Regions from separate parts of the Pseudoalteromonas sp. S327 genome, predicted to be linked through region 3. Evidence: predicted binding sites of a transcription regulator. Region 3 holds the regulator's gene; each other region holds the start of a gene.

Region 1 (5,079 bases), on a different contig from region 3:
TTATTAATACAAAAATAGGTATGGGTTTACTTAATTTTAACCACGCCAGTAATAAAGATGGTCTACGCTTAATTATGTTCTGAATTTGACTTGCGTTATATAGCAACATAACGTAATTTATATTGTAAAGTTTATGTTAATTGGCATCAAAGTTGTATTAAAAGCCAAACTCACGGAAGGGTCATGTTAATTTTATCTAAGCAGGTAAATTAGCGTGCGGGAGCAAAAATCGCTCATTGTTTAAATTGCTAAGTTAAACGCTTTCTTGTGAGAATGTTTAACTGAAATGTAAGTGCACAGGCACTGCTTTCAGGATAACGGGTACATGCTTAAATTAAAAAAATACTATAAACACTTTTTTGTATGCCTTTTTACGCTTACGTTTGGCACGGCGTGCTCTATTACGCCTACCGCTAAACCTGCTGTTGATAATGAAATACCTAACACCACGCCCGATTACGTATCGATAACTGCACTAGAGCTTGCGCAATTAAAAGATGCCGCAATGCAATGGCAGCAAGCACGCGCCGGTATAGAGCGTATTTTAAAGCTTGAAAAAGAAATTACTTACCTGGTTAATCATATAGATATAATAAACTCTAAAGCTATTGCACAATCTAATGCAAGCCCTGCCTACAGTAGCCGTTACACTCGCACGCCTTCGCGTACAACCAGTAACAAGCCGCGTCGTCAGCAAACTTACAAAGCCGCTAACAATAACCAAAAGCAAACTCTAAAACTTAATACCCCTAAACATGTATTTGCATTACAAGTTGCCTCGGTTGATTCTAAGCAAGATGTAGCCAAAGCCTGGCAAGAACTAAATACCAAAGCAGCGCCACTATTTAGAGATAAAATATTAACTAACGTAGAAACCGCAAAAATAAATGATAAAACCTTTTATCGCTTAAAGCTTGGCTCTTATAAAAACCTTAAAAATGCCAAAGCCGACTGTGAAGTATTTAAAATGTATAAGCTCGACTGCATTGTAAGTAACTACACCGATAAGCCAATTAAACTTTAATAGTGATACCAACCCGCAATAATAAATAATCATTTTATGGGCCTAATCGTGTTGCGTTCTGCGTTAAAAAATTCTCATTTAGAGCAACTAAATAGCAATTTTTTTGTCTAGCTATCAATACGTTTTACTATCCTCATAATAGATTACTTAATTAAGTTAATTGGTATAAAAGCGCAATAGGTCCTAGCACGCGTGACTTGCTAAGCGTTGATTGGCTGTTAAAATAGCGCCCACTCTTACCCAAATTAACAACATACTTATGCTGCACTACAAGGATTTTTTAGCCACATTAGTTTTAGGCTTTGCATTAGCAAACAGTGCTCACGCACTCGCAACGGCCCAAAAGCAGACGGTGCTCATTAAAAAAGATGATTTAGCCGTATTAAAAGAGTCAGCGCAGCAGTGGCAACAAACCAAGCCTCAACTAGAAAGACTGTTAAAGCTAGAAAGTGAATTACAGCGCACAGTAGATAAATTAAAACAACTTAACGCGCACCCAAAACCACAGCAAACTAACCACTTAGCTGTTGTTAATACAAATGCGCTGTTTGCTGTGCAAGTGGGGGCGTATAAAAATAAAGCGGTACTTGAAGCGGCTATAAAGCAATTTCAATCGGCCTCAAATAAGCTTGAAGTAAATACCGAGCAAGTACTGATTGACCAGCACACCTTTTATAGATTAAAGCTTGGTGCGTTTAAAACAAAAAAAGCAGCTGAAGATGCATGTAAGTCATTAATAAACAATAATACCTGCTTTGTCACTTACTACGTCAAAACGCCTCAAAGTTAATTAACCTGAACTCTGGTTAAGAGCCTTACTAGCATATTGAACTATCTTGATACTTAAATTTATTATCTCTGGCTAGAGATAGGTTTATTATCCAGAGTTTAGGTTAATTAGGCATAATAATTGCTTTATCCTCGGTATGTTTTGAAGAGGACGGCAACTATGCGCCTTTTACTGCCTTTAGTATTGTTAAATTTAACTGCTTGCAACTTGGTTCCGCCCCCAGAGCCGAGTGTGCCTACTGACGCGCCAAAAGCAGCAATGGCACCCTATACCGTTAACGAGTATGTAGCAAATCTAACCTCGCAGCTTAACCATGTAAATGGCGCTTTAAATGCCAATGCGCGCATTGGTGTGAGTAGCTTTTTTTATGCAGATGCTTTAGATACTAAGCTAGTAGCAGGGCAGGCCTCGGGTTTGAGCTTACAAATTCAAGAAAGCTTATTAACGCAATTTACCCAGCTTGGCTATCATACCGTTGAGTACCGCCTAGGTAATAACCTTATATTAGCGCAAAACGCAGACAGCATATTAAGCCGCGACTTAAGTAAATTACGCAATCGCCAAAATATTGACTTAGTCATCACCGGCACTGTAACGCGCCAACAGCATGCTTATATAGTTAATGCACGACTCGTTAATATTGAAAACAAGCAAGTACTGTCGGCAGGCAGTACAGAGATCCCTATAAATGTAATGTGGGGAAATGAAAAAATTCAGCAGCGTGACGGCTCTTTGTACCGCAGCGAATATTAATCAGGAGCACACCATGAGAAACCTATTAATTACCCTATGTTTGCCATTAGGCTTTGGCTGTTCGCAAATGTTAAATTCGCTACATTCAGAGCCAGAGCAAGTTGAGCAAGATAATGCAGCCCAGCTTGTTTCAGAGCAACGTGCGGTAAAAGCACCTGCACCAAATGAAGCGTTATTTCAGTCTAATTTAAACAAGCAAAGTAACTACACCAAAAGTGCCCCCGCAAAACGCAAAAATATAAACCATTATGTGCGCGGTATAATGCAAGACATGGTCGAAAACCTGCAATACGTAAACGACAAAACGCCACTTGCCGTTTCTAGCTTTGTATTTTTAGATGATGACTACAGCGATGGAAGCCTGTTAGGTAACCAAATAGCCGAAAGCTTTATGCACGAGCTGCATAGTTTTGGAGTACCGGTTATCGATTTTAAAACCACCGATTATATGCGAGTAACCCCCGCAGGCGACTTTGTATTTAGCCGCGACTACCTGGAGCTAAACCAAGATCAAAACTTTAATTACGTATTAGCAGGAACACTTGTGAGTCACCAAGGTGGCGTACTGGTAAATGCACGAATAGTGGGCATTAAAAGTAAAGCGGTAGTGGGCAGTGCGCAAGGGTTTATCCCTCAATCAGTGGTTGATGCGCTAAACAGTAGCTATCGCACCGACGGAATTATGCTTAAACAAGCCAGCGAGTGAGGTTGACCATGTTTTACAAACTATCTGCTATAGCAGGGCTAACGGCAACGTTAGCATTAACTGGCTGTTCAATAACGCAAAATAATGAGCATAACGAAAGCATAAACACACGCTCAGACTACACCGTGGTAACGCAAAGTAGCCAACCAAAGCCTATGTATGCCAACCAATCTGTGCAGCAGCAAAGTGAGTACGACACAGCAAGGCAGTTTACACCGCTTAAACACCACAAAACGCTGGCAAACTATGTAGAGCAAATGGCGCTGGATTTAGTCGATACGCTTGAAGCCGAAGCGCCCGATAACAACAGCATCAACATAGCGGTTACCACCATTGTAGATTTAGACGCATCGCTTAATAAAAGTAATCAGTTGGGTAATCAATTAGCAGAGACGTTTATTCATCAGCTGCAAAAATTTGGCTACGGCGTGGTAGATTTTAAAACCATGGACAACATTGATGTATCAAACAGAGGCGACTTCGTGTTATCTCGCGATATAGAAAAGCTAAGCGAAAGCAGCATGGCTAACTATGTATTAGCAGGTACGTTAATTTACCGCCCAAATGGCGTAGCAGTAAATACCCGCGTTATAAATGTTCACAGCAAACATATTGTAGCAAGCAGCCGTAAGCTCATACCGCTGTACGTGTTAAACAAAGAAGATATATATTTATCAAGCAATTAAGTTAATTTTAGCTTGATATGAAAAACAAGATGCCGTTATAATTTTTGTAAGCTGTAAGCTGTAAGCTGTAAGCTGTAAGCTGTAAGCTGTAAGCTGTAAGCTGTAAGCTGTAAGCTGTAAGCTGTAAGCTGTAAGCTCGATGCGGCCTCTTAGTTAAATGGATATAATGGCCCCCTCCTAAGGGGCAGTTGCAGGTTCGATTCCTGCAGGGGCTACCAACCAAAAAAGCTAATGCAATATTAGTAACTCTTTTGTGCCTGCGTAGGTCGGATAAGCGAAGCGCCATCCGACACAGTAAAATACCTTATCAATTATTATCAATATTTTATGCTGTCGAGTGGCTGGAGAGTGCCAATTGCGGACAGTCGTAACCTTGTTAGGCATTTTAATGTGGGCCAAAAGCCCAATTACATGAAACCCAAAAACTATAATCTTCTTTATATTCTTTATATACACTCAGTACAGAATAAACCTGAGCGGGTAACACGTATTTATTAAATGCTTCTTCTGGTAATTGTAAAACTGAATAGTTATAAGGAATAGCTAGCTCATTTATATTCTTAAGGTTCAATTTGGCAAGAGTTTTTTTAATAATATCGTCAGGGAAATCTGCAACAAATGAGAATATTTTTCCATCGGAAATAGAATTTGAATAAATATCAAAGGAAGTTGTTTCGCCATCAATAGAAAAGCTAGGTTTCCCATTGGAGTTAGGGTAAGTGATTTTAACAAAGTTCCTAATCACTTTCGGAATATCAGACATTTCAATACAAATTAAATGGCTTTTATACAAATCAGATATAATAACAATTGCAGATTCAACTAATTTAGATTTAGCGATTAAATTATCAGATTTCGATTTTTTATAAAACCTTACGTCATCGTTATCAGATTGATTCATCGAATCTTTTTTAAATCTTGATGCATCTAGATTAGTACATTTAAATAAAACATTTTCTCCCAAACATAACGGTCAAATTATTTCTAATATTTTTTCATCTGTGTCTGATATGAGTCCATTTTCAATAAAAATTTTCTTTGAACGAAAAGCATTGATTTTATTTTTGATACACTTTCTAACATGGTTTTTGAAGGATATCATTGCTGAAAAACTAGCTAT
Region 2 (5,079 bases), on a different contig from region 3:
ATTAAATCAGTACGTGGAAAGTTAGTTGGAGCAAGAGTTTCTAAATTAGCGCCAAGTGTGGTATTTACTGCATCTTTAAATAAAATATTTAACAGCTCTGGTAAAGACGGGTGCGAAACGTAATCTAAAAACTGTGCATCGTCTTTAGGGTGAGCCGTTGAGAAGGTATCTTTGTCTTTAATACCAATAACTAGCTCATTAACTAATGGATTACCTAAGCGTGAAACCTGCGTTAATGCACCGCCATTTACCGCGTTATCTGCAAATTTAGCGTTAGGGTTTAAAATGCGTGCTTGAGGTAGGCTTGCTGTTGTCCATGAACCAATTACGCCGTTGCCTTCACCTACAATACAGCTTTTAGGCATTTCAACTGCAATTGAGGTAACGTTTTTATCTACGAGGTCGTCATTCTCACTGCTTTGTGTAATCCCTCCAGGGAAACCACCGCCATCCCCAGCACCTGGCGCACTATCACCTTCTACGGGAACGTAATTTACTAAATCGAATGTTTTACCTAAGTTAACGACAAATGGGTCTTTGCGCTGACCAACAAATACTTTGGCCATACTGTCACAGTCTGGTACCGAAACTTGATAAACAAACTGATCTGCATAGGTTTGGTAATCAGCCATTGAACCAAATGTTTTGTCACCAATATAATCAAGCGGTTTATTAAACGTGGTTGAACTGGTAGTGGTATTACTTAATGTTGTACTGGTACCCGTGCGTTGTGGACCGCTTATCATGCTGAGTGTGTATGACTCGCTAAAATTAGCGGCGCTATCATCACCTGCTGCTACACCACCAACGTTTTTAAGAGGTACAGATACAGTACGTTGATTATCTTCTGGGCCAACGGTTAATTGCACGCCTTGATTATCGTTTGGCAGCATACTGGTAAAATTAAAGGCAAAGGTAATATCCTCAACTGCATCACCGTCGTTATCAATATGAATACTGTAGGTTGCATCTGGGTCCATAGCAAAGTAGTTAGGGCCGCCGTAGGCATCTTGTAGAGGAATATAGTTGGCAATAAATGTAACGTAGTCGTCTCTGCCTGCTTCATAACTATTAAATACGTAAAAGTCGGTAGAGTCTAAGGTTGGAAAGCGGCTAATGTTCGGCGCTTCACGATGACTTGATGCCTCGCTAGAGGTGCTTACTAAGGTACTGCATACTACTACTGCGAGTATAGATGGAGTTAAAGCTTTCATGACTTTTTCCTTTAGTTTTGATTGGAGTCATAACTAATAACGAAGCAAAAAGCACAATGGATGCAAAAAAGTTAAATATTTTTTTATTATTGTTAATAAAGGAGTGTTTAACGTTCAAGATTAAATTTTCAGCAGGCTGTTTTATATTTTGATAAGGAAGTGATAAAGAGGCTGAAGCGGTTTGGTTTTATACTTATTACAGGGGGTGTATGCAATTAAAATAACGCAGCAGGTATTGAGCACACAATATGATAAGCATCGCAGTGCGATTAAGCCTACTTTAGTTTAATCAAATATTAATGGTTACCCAAGGTAAATAAAAAGGTTGGCCAAACAAAGTTTGACCAACCAGTCGCGTTTATTTAGTTATAAAATAACTAAATCTGTCGTGTACAGTACTTGTGTTGGTAGGCCGTTTGGCGAGCCACCTAAAGGCTCTAAGCTAACAGCGAGTAGGGCAATGTCTTGTGCCTTAAAGCGCGTGCCTTTGAGTAACTGTTTTTCACCGTTTTTAGGCAGTAGACCCAACGAAATTGGCGTGTCTTGCCCTTTTAAAATCATCCACAGCTCGTAGTCTTTATCGGTTTGCGCAACGAGTTTATCACTGGCTTTAACCGATAATGTTTGCTCATCTACGTTAATAAACCACAGTGATTGCTTATCTTGGTTTTGTACTAAAGCAATTTGTTGGCTGTATTGGGGCTGAATAACCAAAAATGCCAAGATAATACAGGCAGCTGTAGCTATAAATGACAAATTGCGCCACAGCGATGTAGCTGGTTTGATCACCGTTTTAACGGGCTGATTGGTGTGTTCTAATGTATTTAAAATATTCTGCCACACTTGCGCGCGGGGTGTTTGAGGCGTAATTGCACTGGCTAAATCATTTAAATTTTGCTCCCACATTATAGTGGCTTCTCGGGCTTGCGGTAAGCTGAGCATTAAGCGTTGAAAACGTTTTCGTGCCAGGCCTTTTAAAGTACCTAATACATACTGCCCTGCTAAAGCATCAAGTAATTCTGGTTTATTATAATTCATAATGTTAAACACCTCTGCAACTGCTGCAAACCACGCCTGATCCAGCTTTTAACTGTGCCTAAGGGCGTTTCTATGTGATTGACTAACTCACCATGGCTTAGCCCTTTGTAATAGGCTAAATGAATGGCTTGTTTTTGTTGGGGATCAAGTTGCTCAATACAATTAACAAGTTTGGTTTGTTCGTCGTAACTAACATCGACTGCTTGTTCGTCGTATTCATCGTCACCCATTGCCTGCTCTTTTCTTACCTTGTGATAACGCAATGCATCTAAGCTGCGGTATCTCACAATGCTTATCATCCAGCTAATAACTGTGCCTTTAGATGAGTTGTACTCTGACGCGTTATGCCAAATTTTTATAAATGCCTCTTGCAGTACTTCTTCTGCGTGCGCGCGGTTTGACAGCATATTTAAACTAATCGCAAAAAGCTTTGCGCTTGTTTGCTGATACAAATCAGCAAACGCGGCTTTGTTACCCTGTGCTGTTTTACACAAAAGAGGAAGTAAATTGTCGTTTTCCATAAGGTTCCTGTTGTTTTTATTATTACCGAGGTGTGTTGGGCTTCGTGAATTAAAAATTGTTTTATTTAAGCGCAACCTAATCGCTTTGAAATAGAGATTAAACAGGCTGTTATAAATTTAACCAATAAAGATAAACACACTCTCAATAAACGTGTGAAAAGAGTGATTGGATGCAAAAACTTTTAAGCTGACATTTATATTAGCTGCTGTACACATTGAAACAAGTTTTAAATATAAACAGTTACCTTTGAGTAGTGAGAAAAAATGACCGATTACTGTGTAAAAAGCGCCTAATATGCGAATGCAGCTAAAGCTAGCTACTTTTATTTATTTTATATCAGTTACTTAGTGTTGTTTTTGTTCCTAAAAAACAACTTTTGTTGGCGTGTAAATTGCTACTACACTTATACACAGCTGTAAAAAAATGTGCCAAAACAGTAAAAATAAAGGAGAAAATATGTGGGCTGCAACGAGTTATTTAATTTTAGCGTTAATTTTTATATTTATAGGGTGGGAGGTTAACTCGGTATATTTTGCAGTGGTATTTTACTGGAGTGCATTGTCGTTAATTCTTGTCAGTGGTGCTTACATTTTTAATTTGGCGAAAATTTTTAGAAAGCGTGAAAATGGTGTCATCCCATTTTATATTCGCTGGGCATTTGTGCCTTTTTTACTGGGTGTTCAAATTTACAATGCGTATTCTCGCAAGCACGATAAAGTCCCTCCCATTCAAAAAATTAACGACCATTTATTTTTAGCATGCCGATTGTTCCCCTCTGATATAGATACGTTAAAAGAAAACGGCATAACGGCAATATTAGATGTAACGTGTGAGTTTGATGGCTTAGAATGGAGCTCTACACAAGAAAATATTAGCTATTTAAATATTCCGGTGCTTGATCATAGTGTGCCTACCCATTCGCAATTAAACCAAGCCATTAACTGGATACATCATCATATTAAAGAAGACCGCCGCGTGGTAGTTCACTGTGCACTGGGTAGAGGGCGTTCGGTATTTGTTATGGCAGCGTATTTACTGAGCCAAGATAAAAACGCCGATGTTCACCAAGTGCTCGCGCAAATAAAAGAAACCCGCGAAACCGCAAATCTTAATAAGCATCAGCTTCGTCATTTAGCAAAGCGACATAAAAAGGGTGAGCTAGTTATTAAAAACAAAGCCGTTATTATTGCAAACCCTGTGTCGGGTACCAAAATGTGGCAAGACAAAGAGCATTTAATAGTGGCTAGGTTGTCGGCGTATTATGATTTAGAAGTATTAACCACCACCAAAGATATAGACGGTATTGAGCTTGCTAAACAAGCCATTAAAGATAAGCCAGATATAATAATTGCCTGTGGCGGCGATGGAACCGTGACAGAAGTAGCAAGTGTGTTGGTAAACACTCAGTGCAAGCTGGGTATTATCCCAATGGGCACAGCCAATGCATTAGCGCATGTGCTTATGGGGATTAGCTCTAAAATCATTCCTGTTGAGCAGGCCTGCGATCTTATTATTGATGGGCAAACCCAAACAATTGATACGGCCTATTGTAATGACGAGCTTATGCTGTTGTTAGCTGGGATTGGTTATGAGCAATCAATGGTAGAAAAAGCAGATAGAGACTCAAAAAACGAATCGGGTCAGCTTGCCTATTTAAGTGGGTTTTTTCAGGCATTTAGTGAGCAAAAAGCGCAAACCCTTTATGTCACCCTTGATGATAATCAAATGCAGGAGGTAAATACAAATAGCTTTATTGTGGCTAATGCTGCGCCATTTACTACGTTATTAGCCCAAGGAGGTGGTCAGCCCGATCACGAAGATGGCCTATTAGACATTAATTGGCTGCTACCTAGTGATGAAAACACCACTCGCGTGTTAAGCATTGCTGAACTTATGTTTAGTAGTATTACACAAACGCATTTAGCAATTAGCTCGCATCATACCAACGCTAAAAAAGTAACGATAACCGCAGACGAAGAAATTAAGTATGTACTGGATGGTGAAATTAAAACAGCGGATACGCTTACTATTACAGTTGACCCCGCCTCGTTAAAAGTAATTAGTAAGGAGCTATAAAATACAAAATGCACGTATTTAACGTGCATTTTTGTGTGTTACTTTTTAATGCTTGGCCAAACAAAACCACTGCTATCGCTTTGGCTGGCTGGCTTAGGGCGCTGAGCGCTTTTGGGTTTACGCAGCGGTTTGTTACTTAACGTATGTAAGTAGAGAGCTTCAACTTTATCGCGAGCCCAAGGGGTTTTACGTAAAAATTTTAAGCTTGATTTAATACTCGGTGAGTCGG
Region 3 (5,079 bases):
TTTAGTTGATAACGCCATGATAGATAACATCAATGCCGATAACATCGAAGTCGACATTAAAGCGCTAACAATGCGCTCTGAGCAGCCAGTGGTTGTCACTGGGCCTAATTTAAAAATTGTCGGGAAAGGCCTTGAAGCCGATTTAAAAACCGAAGTAATAAAACTAATTAACCATACGCGAACAATATATTATGACCAATAAACTCACTAAAATACTTATTATCCCATCGCTAATGCTTGCATTTAGCGCCTCTGCTGCTGAGCCTGCTGCTCAACCGCCAGCAAATCAAATTTCTATTAGTGCAGACCGTCAAGAAGGCCAACTTAAAGAAAACGTAGGTATTTTTGAAAAGAACGTCGAAATTGTGCATGGTAATCGCAAAATTACAGCCGACCGACTTGAAGTACATAAACGTGAAGACTTAGGGGATAACAAACAACTCCTTATTGCCACTGGCAGCCCAGCCTACTTCGAAGAAAAACAAGACGATGGTACCGTAATGAGCGCCAGTGCAAACGAAGTACGTTACGACGTAGCAAAGCGCTTTTTAACGCTTGTTGGCGATGCTGAAGTCGCACAAGCCGGTCAAAAAATTAATGCTAAAAGTATTACCTACGATATGCAGCAGCAGCTTATTAGCGCAGAAAAAGACGAAAACTCCACGGATCGTGTCCACACAATTTTAGTGCCTGTTGAAGCAAAAATTAAAGAAAAAACAGGTAACGAAGGTCAACCATGAGCACCTTAAAAGCAGAACTATTAGCAAAAAGCTATAAAGGCCGCCAAGTTGTAAAAAATGTAGGCCTTGAGGTAGAAGCCGGCAGCATTGTTGGCTTATTGGGCCCTAATGGCGCAGGTAAAACCACCACCTTTTACATGATTGTAGGATTAGTACCTAGCGACAAAGGTAAAATTTCTATTGATGATAACGACATTACGTTATTACCTATGCACAGCCGCGCCCGCTTAGGCATTGGCTATTTGCCGCAAGAGTCATCAATATTTAGAAAGCTGACAGTTTATCAAAACTTAATGGCTATTTTAGAAACGCGTAAAGAGCTCAATAAAGCCGCGCGAGAAGAAACGCTCAACAACTTACTTGATGAATTTAGTATTCAGCATATTCGCGATAGCCAAGGTATGGCGCTTTCTGGTGGTGAACGCCGCCGTGTAGAAATTGCCAGAGCACTGGCAGCGAACCCCAAATTTATTTTATTGGATGAGCCTTTTGCTGGTGTTGATCCGATTTCAGTGTTAGATATAAAGAAAATAATAGAACATCTTAAAAACCGTGGCATTGGCGTATTAATTACCGATCACAATGTAAGAGAAACCCTTGATGTTTGTGAAAAAGCCTACATTGTTTCTCATGGGGAGCTAATTGCATCTGGTACCCCAGAACACGTATTAAATGACAAAACTGTACGCGATGTTTATTTAGGCGAGCAATTTAGGCTGTAACATTTAAGCCACACCTACAAGCATCTGCTAATATTAATTATAACAACATAAAAGGATTGTTAGAGATACATGAGGCAATCATTACAGCTGCGCATGGGCCAGCAACTTACAATGACTCCACAATTGCAACAAGCGATTCGCTTGCTGCAGCTCAGTACATTGGATCTCCAGCAAGAAATACAAGAAGCACTTGATAGCAACCCGCTATTAGAAGTAGAAGAGCAAGATTACACGGAAGAGTCGGCTGGAAAAAATGAACAAAAAGCAGATACGGATGATGTAACCGTAAGCGCATCGGCTGACGATACAACCAGCGAGTACGAGCAAGACAGTGGCGAAGCTTTAAATAAAGACACCGTTAGCGATGATATGGCAATGGATGTAACCTGGGATGAGTACATGAGCGCAGCCCCTGCGGCATCCTCAGGCCCAATGCCGGAAGATGAGTCTATTTATCAAGGTGCCTCTACTGAAACGCTACATGAGTATTTAATGTGGCAGCTTCAGCTTACTCCTTTTAGCCCAACTGACGAAGCCATTGCTATTGCCATTGTAGAAGCTGTAGATGACTCGGGTATTTTAACGCTAAGTTGCGAAGAAATTTTAGAGAGCTTTAACCAAGAAAACAATGACGAAGTTGAAGTTGAACTTGACGAAATAGAAGCCGTTTTAAAGCGTATTCAGTTATTTGACCCTGTAGGTATAGCCGCGCGCAGTTTACAAGAGTGCTTGTGTATTCAGCTAAACCAGTTTGATAAAGACACCCCTTTTATAGAACAAACTAAAATGATCTTAACCGATCACATTGATCTATTAGCGGCACGCGACTATCGTACATTAATGAAAAAGACTAAGCTTAAAGAAGACGAGCTTAAAGAGGTCATGACCCTAATACATACCCTCAACCCAAAACCTGCAGATACAATAGTAAGGGAAGAGTCGGAGTATGTAATACCGGATGTGTCGGTTAAAAAAATAAAAGGCCGCTGGGTGGTAGAGCTAAACCCAGATAGCATGCCAAAAATACGCGTAAATAGTCAGTACGCGGCTATGTCACGTACCGTAAAATCAAGTGGTGATAGCCAATTTATTCGCTCTCACTTACAAGAAGCTAAATGGTTTATAAAAAGCCTTGAAAGCAGAAACGACACGCTGCTTAAGGTAACAAACTGTATTGTAAAACAGCAACAGGCATTTTTTGAACATGGCCCAGAAGCAATGAAGCCAATGGTTTTAAACGATGTTGCTGAAATGGTAGAAATGCATGAATCGACAATTTCGCGTGTTACTACGCAAAAATATATGCATACGCCACGTGGTATTTTTGAGCTTAAGTATTTTTTCTCAAGCCACGTAAGCACTGAAAACGGCGGTGAGTGTTCATCAACCGCAATACGTGCCCTAATTAAAAAGCTAATTGCCGCGGAAAACTCAGCTAAACCATTGAGTGATAGTAAAATTGCGGATATATTGGCAGAGCAAGGAATTAAAGTAGCTAGACGCACAATAGCAAAATACCGTGAATCGCTAGCTATTCCACCGTCAAATCAGAGAAAGAGTTTGATATAAGACGTAAAAAACAAAGAGGAAATGCTTATGCAACTAAACCTAACTGGTCGTCACGTAGAAGTAACTGATTCACTTAGAGACTATGTAAATAATAAATTTGCAAAGCTAGAAAGGCACTCAGATCATATTAGCAATGTGCATGTCATTCTCGATGTAGAAAAACTCAACCAAAAAGCAGAAGCGACTATTCATGTAAGTGGCGCAGATTTATTTGCCTCAACAGAGCACCAAGATATGTATGCCGCTATAGACTCGTTGATTGACAAGCTCGATCGTCAAGTCATAAAACATAAAGAGAAGCTTGCTAGACACTAATATTATGAAATTAAGTACATTAGTATGCCAGGACTGCAGCAAAGCTGCGGTCCTTTTTAGTAGTAAAAAAAGAATTTTAGAGTTTATCAGTGAGCTAGCTCATGAAAAGCTCCCCTACTTACCACAACAAGATATTCTTAATGCGCTGGCAAGCAGAGAAAAGCTAGGCAGTACTGGTATTGGCCGGGGTATCGCCATTCCTCATGGCAGAATGGGTGGCGTAGAAGAGCCGCTGGCTTTAGTACTTGTTAGCGACACGCCTGTTAACTTTGACGCTATTGATAACTGCCCTGTTGATATTTTTGTTGCACTCATCGTACCAGATGGCGATAACCAACAGCACCTAAAGACTCTGGCAACCATAGCTGATAAACTGAGCAACAAAGAATTTTGTAAACAGCTGCGCAGTGCTAAAACCGATGCTGAGCTGTATCAAGTAATTGTTGATCAATCGTAGTAAATATTAAGGGCTATAAATGGAGTTAATTATCATAAGCGGCCGTTCTGGTTCAGGTAAGTCGGTTGCTTTACGCGTGGTTGAAGATTTAGGCTATTATTGCGTAGATAATATTCCGGTCAACTTACTGCCCTCTTTAGTGCGAAGTGTTTCAGATAACTATGACAAAATAGCCGTTAGTATAGATGTTCGTAATATCCCCAAAGAACAAGACGAATTTAACGATATTCTCGAGTACCTTCCTGACTTTGCTAAACCCACACTGTTTTATTTAGATAGTGATGATCAAACACTGATCAAACGTTTTTCAGAAACACGCAGATTACACCCTTTATCCATCGATTCGCTGCCGCTTGATTTAGCAATAAAAAAAGAAAAAGAACTGCTTGATGGGCTCGTAACGCGCGCTGACTTTATGCTTGATACCACCGATTTAAGTGTGCACCAATTAGCAGAGTCAATTCGCGAAAAAATACTGGGTAAAAAAGATAAGCAACTTATTGTAACGTTTGAATCGTTTGGCTTTAAACACGGCATACCTAAAGAAGCTGATTATGTTTTTGATGCTCGCTTTTTGCCAAACCCCCACTGGGAGCCTGAACTCAAACCGCTTACGGGCCTTGATCAACCAGTAAAAGATTTTTTGGCAAATCACAGCATAGTCCAAAAATTCACTTGGCAAATTCAAACCTTTGTACAAACTTGGTTGCCACACTTAGAGCGTAATAACCGTAGTTACCTCACTATTGCAATTGGCTGTACTGGTGGTCAACACCGCTCGGTTTATTTAGCGCAAGCCATTGGTGAGAGCTTTGCTATGACGCATCCGAATGTCAAAATTCGTCATCGTGAGCAAGAAAAGTAACCTTAAAATAATAACCTGTTCAGTTTAGGTATAGTAATTTATGCGCTGTGAAGACACATTTTTAATAAAAAATAAATTAGGCTTACACGCCAGAGCGGCAACGGTCCTTGCGCAATTAGCTGTGCAGTTTGATGCTAAAATCACCTTACACCAAGATGATAAAGAAGCCGCAGGCGACAGCGTATTGGCTTTAATGCTACTTGAAAGCAGTAAAGGTAAAGAAGTTAAAGTAGTCTGTGAAGGCCCTGACTCAGAGCAAGCTTTGCATGCGGTTGGGCAATTAATTGTACAACGATTTAACGAACAAGAATAATTTAAAGCATCATAGCCTTATAAGTTAAAGACTTATCAGGCTAGACTATAAAGATTTAGTGAATTAGGGTATTCCGACTCGCCTAATTTAGTGCTTTA
Region 4 (5,079 bases), on a different contig from region 3:
GTTATAAAGCAAAGGAAAGTGATGTTAGCAAGTGATGTAACAGCGCTGTGGCTTACAATTAAACTTGCCTTTATAACGGCTGCTATTTTGTTGATTATATGCATTCCGCTTGCATGGCAGCTAGCCAGTTATAAAGGTAAGTTAAAGCCTATATTAGAAGCACTTATAGCAATGCCTTTGGTGCTGCCGCCTACGCTAATGGGCTTTTATTTATTGGTATTGTTTTCACCTACTCATGCATTTGGCCAGTTTTGGTTTTGGCTCACGGGTACGCAGCTCGCGTTTAGTTTTCAAGGGGTGGTTATTGGTTCGTTATTTTACTCTCTCCCTTTTGTGATGCAGCCGTTACTGGCGGGCTTTAAACAAATAAATACTACTTACAATCAAGCTGCTATTGCCTTAGGGATCAGTCCATTTAAGCGTTTTATGTATTTAACGTTACCGCTATTAAAGCCAAGCATAGGCAGTGCCTTTGCACTGGGCTTTGCCCATACATTGGGAGAATTTGGTTTAGTACTAATGATTGGTGGCAATATACAAGGCGAAACACAAGTGGTGTCTATTGCGTTGTACGACCATGTAGAGTCGCTTAATTATGGGGCAGCGCACCAATTGTCGTTGGTATTGCTAGCAATCTCGTTTGCGTGTTTAGTGTTGTTGTTTAAATTTAATAAAACCGTGATAAACGGAGCTGCTAATCGTGCTTAAAATACAATGTCATCAACGTTTGGACGATTTTGAATTACATGTTGATTTAGCTATAAATCAATTTGATATTTTAGGGGTGTTTGGCCCTTCGGGCTCGGGCAAATCGAGCTTATTACAGGCGATAGCAGGGCTTACGACGGCGCAAAATGTGTGTATAAATAATCATAATATTACCCATTTAAAGCCCGATAAACGCCTACTTACTTTACAGCTGCAGTCGTGCCCGTTATTTCCACATTTAAATGTGATGGGTAATTTACTGTTTACTCACAAGCATTGTAAAAATAAAAGTAATAACCTAACGCCTGATCAGGTAATTGATTTATTAGCACTAAACCCATTACTAAATCGTGATGTGTCGGGGCTTTCGGGCGGGGAGAGTCAGCGCGTAATTTTTGCAAGAACACTACTAAGTGGGCAATCTGTTGTTTTACTTGATGAGCCATTTAGCGCCTTAGATTGGTCAACGCGTTTTACTATGTTGGGGGCTATTCAGCAACTTAATAAATCCCATGGTATTAAATTTATTATTGTCAGCCACTCTTTAAAAGAGCTACTTTATTGCAGCGATACATTACTTCATATAGCGAAAGGCAACGTGCTCCAGTGCGGTGCAACACAAGAAGTGGTGCAAAGTATTTATACAAATAAGAGCCAAACGCCACTTAGTATACTTAGTTATAGTAAGCCTGAATTTAATGAGGCTTTTGGTCTTTACCAGCTTACTCTTAGTAATAGCCAACAGCATTTATATGCAGTGCCTTCGCTGGTAAAACAAAACCATAAGTTAATTATAGAAAGCAGCCAAATAGCCTACAGCAAAGTAAAACCAATTAACGAGAGCAATTCAAACGTGCTAATAGGTATGCTTGAAAATGCCCAGCAGCTTGATGAGCAATGGCTGCTAACTGTTAACGTAGATACGCAATTACTGTATTGCGCGGTGTCTAAAAGGCAATGGCAGCAAAGTGCTGCAAGCCTAGGCGAGCAGATTTATTTGACAATAAATAACCTAGAAACGCTAAATTAGGCTCTAAAGAGCAGTCATGCATTTACAATGTACTAAATTAAGCACTGCAAACAGGGCAGTGCTTATTTTTAACAATATTAAAACGGTTAAACTCCATACTCAAACCATCTACAAGTAATAGCTGCTCGGTGAGTTTACTAGGCAGTCCTGCAATAATTTTAAGTGCTTCAGTCGCTTGAATACTACCAATAAGCCCTACAATAGGCGAGAGCACGCCTGACTCTGAACAGCTTTGAGTTTGTTCGCCAAAGAGCTGTGACACACACCCGTAGCAATGGCTATTAGGCGCCATTGTAAAGCAAGCTACTTGTCCCTCTAACCTTATGGCAGAGCCCGAAACCAAGGGCGTACGGGTGTTATAGCAGGCGCTGTTGAGCAAATTACGTGTTGCTAAGTTATCAGTGCAGTCAATAACTACATCTACTTTGCTAAGTAGTTGTTCAAGGTGCGAATTTTCATTTAAAAATTCATCAATAGTGTGGATCTCTATTTCATCATTTAACTGAGTTAACTGTTTTTTTGCACTGTGGGTTTTTAAGCACCCAACATCACTTTGTTTATAGAGCACCTGCCTTTGCAAGTTAGTTGCATCAACCACATCGTTATCTACAAGCGTTAAAGTACCTACGCCCGAGGCCGCTAAGTACTGCGCAACTGGGCAGCCTAATCCACCTAACCCCACAATAAGAGCATGACTTTGCCATATTTTTTCTTGTCCATCTATATCTAGCTGAGGAAGCATAATATGGCGAGAATAGCGCAATTGCTGCTGATACGTTAAAGGGGGTTTTTGCATTAATGAGTTCTCATAATTTTTTTTAACAATACCAATTAGTTAAAACCTAGAGCAAGTAAAGCTTAAAAATTCTTTGCACTGTTTACGCCCAACAAAGCTGCTTAAATAGTGCAAAGCGAAATAAACATTAATTCCCAAAAATATAAGTGACTGAAAAACCTACCTATTAATTGTTGGCTTAGTAATTGCTGAAAGCGGTTAACGTTAATTTAACAATCGTCGCAGTGTTATTACTACCAAAGTCGTACTCACTGCTTAAAATAATAATCGTTACAAGGAAAAAAACATGCAACCGAGTTCTGGGTTTAATCTCATATCGTTTAGCGGAAAAATGAAAATACTACATTTAAGCTGGATGGTGTTTTTTATCTCTTTTTTTGTATGGTTTAACCATGCTCCATTATTAGGGGCAATAGCGGGCTCGCTAGGTATAACTATGGCACAGGTAAAAACGCTTCTCATTTTAAATGTGGCCTTAACCATTCCCGCGCGTGTTGTTGTTGGCATGCTGACAGATAAATTTGGCCCGCGTATTGTTTATGCCGCTTTACTTATTTTATGTAGCATACCGTGTTTTATGTTTGCTATGGCCACCACATTTGAGCAAGCCGCTATCGCGCGTTTTGCACTAGGCTTTATTGGAGCAGGCTTTGTAGTGGGCATTCGTATGGTGAGCGAGTGGTTCCCGGCTAATGAGCTTGGTACAGCAGAAGGTATTTATGGTGGCTGGGGTAATTTTGGCTCGGCTGCCGCTGCCATGTTACTACCTGTATTAGCGCTTATGTTTGGCGGGGACGATGGCTGGCGCTATGCCGTTGGTTTAACGGGCGTACTTAGCGTTATTTTTGGTGTTATTTGGTACATAAACGTAACCGATACACCAAAAGGGGGGACGTACTTTAAGCCTAAAAAAGTAGGCGCAATGGAAGTAACCAGTAAAGGTGACTTTGTATTATTGCTTATTATGAAATTACCTATGTATGGCGCACTGGCTTTACTTACTTGGAAGTTGTCTCCTACAGGCGCTAATTTAATTTCTGCCAATTTTGTTTTAGCCGTTTATGCATTTTTAGTGCTGTTATACGCTTACGAGGTATATAAAACCTTTGATATAAACGGACATATATTTAAACAACCCGTGCCAGAATCACACCGCTACGAATTTAAACAAGTAGCTGTACTTAATATTTTATATTTTACCACCTTTGGCTCAGAGCTGGCCGTTGTATCTATGCTGCCATTATTTTTCATGGAAGTGTTTGGCCTAGATATGGTGTACGCAGGTTTACTGGCCTCTGCTTATGCATTTATGAATTTAGCCTCGCGCCCGGGTGGTGGTTGGATCTCAGATAGAATGGGTCGTCGTAAAACACTTATTGTTCTTACCTCAGGGTTAGCTGTTGGCTACTTTGTTATGGGATTAGTTGACGCTAGCTGGCCACTTTGGCTTGCTGTAGCTGCTGCCATGGCGTGTTCGTTCTTTGTGCAAGCTGGTGAGGGAGCGGTTTTTGCTGCTGTGCCACTTATTAAACGCCGCTTAACAGGGCAAATTGCAGGTATGACAGGCGCTTACGGTAACGTTGGCGCGGTGGTGTATTTAACGGCGCTCTCATTAGTGGATTACCAAACTTTCTTTATGATTATTGCTGCCAGTGCATTGTTAGGTTTAGGGGCGTTATTTTTCATGAAAGAGCCAGATGGGCACATGACAGAAGTAAACGAAGATGGCTCTGTTGAACTTATTTCAGTGACTTAAGGCAGCGTTAACCATGTTTGATGAAACCCAACACGCTCAAGTTCGTAATAATACGCTAGATGTTTCTTTTGGTGGGCACAGTGCCGCGGGCATAAAAGATGAAAATCAAGATGCGTTTGCTGCTTTAAATACTGAGCACGAACAACAAGAAACAAAAGGCGCTATTGCGTGCTTAGCAGATGGGTGTTCATCGGCTAAAAATGCCAAACAAGCATCGCAGCTCAGTGTTACTCATTTTATAAATGAGTATTTAAATACACCCGACAGCTGGGCGGTCAAAAAATCGGTTTCTAAGGTTTTAGCTAGCTTAAATCAGTGGTTATATTCGCAATCAGTTAACTATAACCACTTAGGGCAACGCCAAGCTGATTGGATGACCACCTTTACGGCGCTTATATTAAAATCAGCTACGGGGTATATATTTCATTTAGGCGATACTCGCATTACGCGTTTACGAGATAATCAAATGGAAGCGATAACGCGGGATCATAAAGTAAATGATACGCTCACTCGTGCTTTAGGCGCGCAGTCACATCAAGAAATTGATGTTTACGAAGTTGACCTAAAAGCCGGTGATATTTACATACTGACTTGCGATGGTGTGCATGATGTATTGCCCTATAGTGAAATTGCCAACGAAATAAACGCCCATAACAACTTAGAGCAGGCAGCAAAGGCTATTACCTCACGTGCTATAGCACAAGGCAGTGATGATAATGTGAGTTGTTTATTAGTGAAGGTAAATAGCATTGCGCAGCAAAATCTAGATGAGCTTTATCAATCGTTAAC

The links. Region 3 encodes sigma-54, which starts transcription at its own class of promoters, with help from an activator protein. Its sites were predicted from a motif close to GTTGGCACGNNNNTNGNNT; they were not measured.
Region 1: a site for sigma-54 is predicted at 1,922-1,940, ahead of CWB60_RS11945 (FlgO family outer membrane protein). Genes of this name have one in related genera too.
Region 2: a site for sigma-54 is predicted at 3,153-3,171, ahead of CWB60_RS04695 (diacylglycerol kinase family protein). Genes of this name have one in related genera too.
Region 4: a site for sigma-54 is predicted at 2,707-2,725, ahead of CWB60_RS11160 (NarK family nitrate/nitrite MFS transporter). Genes of this name have one in related genera too.

Annotation. Positions count from the first base shown of each region.
Region 1 is NZ_PNDP01000036.1:1,181-6,259, reverse strand. Features, by position in the region: gene CWB60_RS11955 (SPOR domain-containing protein) at 326-1,024, shown strand; gene CWB60_RS11950 (SPOR domain-containing protein) at 1,236-1,814, shown strand; gene CWB60_RS11945 (FlgO family outer membrane protein) at 1,974-2,567, shown strand; gene CWB60_RS11940 (FlgO family outer membrane protein) at 2,581-3,273, shown strand; gene CWB60_RS11935 (FlgO family outer membrane protein) at 3,282-3,959, shown strand; tRNA gene CWB60_RS11930 (tRNA-Arg) at 4,103-4,177, shown strand; gene CWB60_RS11925 (hypothetical protein) at 4,345-4,860, opposite strand; gene CWB60_RS11920 (hypothetical protein) at 4,970-5,079, shown strand, end outside.
Region 2 is NZ_PNDP01000012.1:55,653-60,731, reverse strand. Features, by position in the region: gene CWB60_RS04710 (DUF4331 domain-containing protein) at 1-1,214, opposite strand, end outside; gene CWB60_RS04705 (anti-sigma factor) at 1,581-2,252, opposite strand; gene CWB60_RS04700 (sigma-70 family RNA polymerase sigma factor) at 2,249-2,773, opposite strand; gene CWB60_RS04695 (diacylglycerol kinase family protein) at 3,231-4,850, shown strand; gene CWB60_RS04690 (VF530 family protein) at 4,889-5,079, opposite strand, start outside.
Region 3 is NZ_PNDP01000033.1:47,486-52,564, reverse strand. Features, by position in the region: gene lptC (LPS export ABC transporter periplasmic protein LptC) at 1-202, shown strand, start outside; gene lptA (lipopolysaccharide transport periplasmic protein LptA) at 192-740, shown strand; gene lptB (LPS export ABC transporter ATP-binding protein) at 737-1,462, shown strand; gene CWB60_RS10495 (RNA polymerase factor sigma-54) at 1,532-3,031, shown strand; gene hpf (ribosome hibernation promoting factor) at 3,059-3,346, shown strand; gene CWB60_RS10485 (PTS sugar transporter subunit IIA) at 3,351-3,803, shown strand; gene rapZ (RNase adapter RapZ) at 3,823-4,668, shown strand; gene CWB60_RS10475 (HPr family phosphocarrier protein) at 4,709-4,981, shown strand.
Region 4 is NZ_PNDP01000035.1:8,917-13,995, forward strand. Features, by position in the region: gene modA (molybdate ABC transporter substrate-binding protein) at 1-35, shown strand, start outside; gene modB (molybdate ABC transporter permease subunit) at 22-708, shown strand; gene CWB60_RS11150 (ATP-binding cassette domain-containing protein) at 701-1,738, shown strand; gene CWB60_RS11155 (HesA/MoeB/ThiF family protein) at 1,776-2,534, opposite strand; gene CWB60_RS11160 (NarK family nitrate/nitrite MFS transporter) at 2,821-4,290, shown strand; gene CWB60_RS11165 (bifunctional protein-serine/threonine kinase/phosphatase) at 4,304-5,079, shown strand, end outside.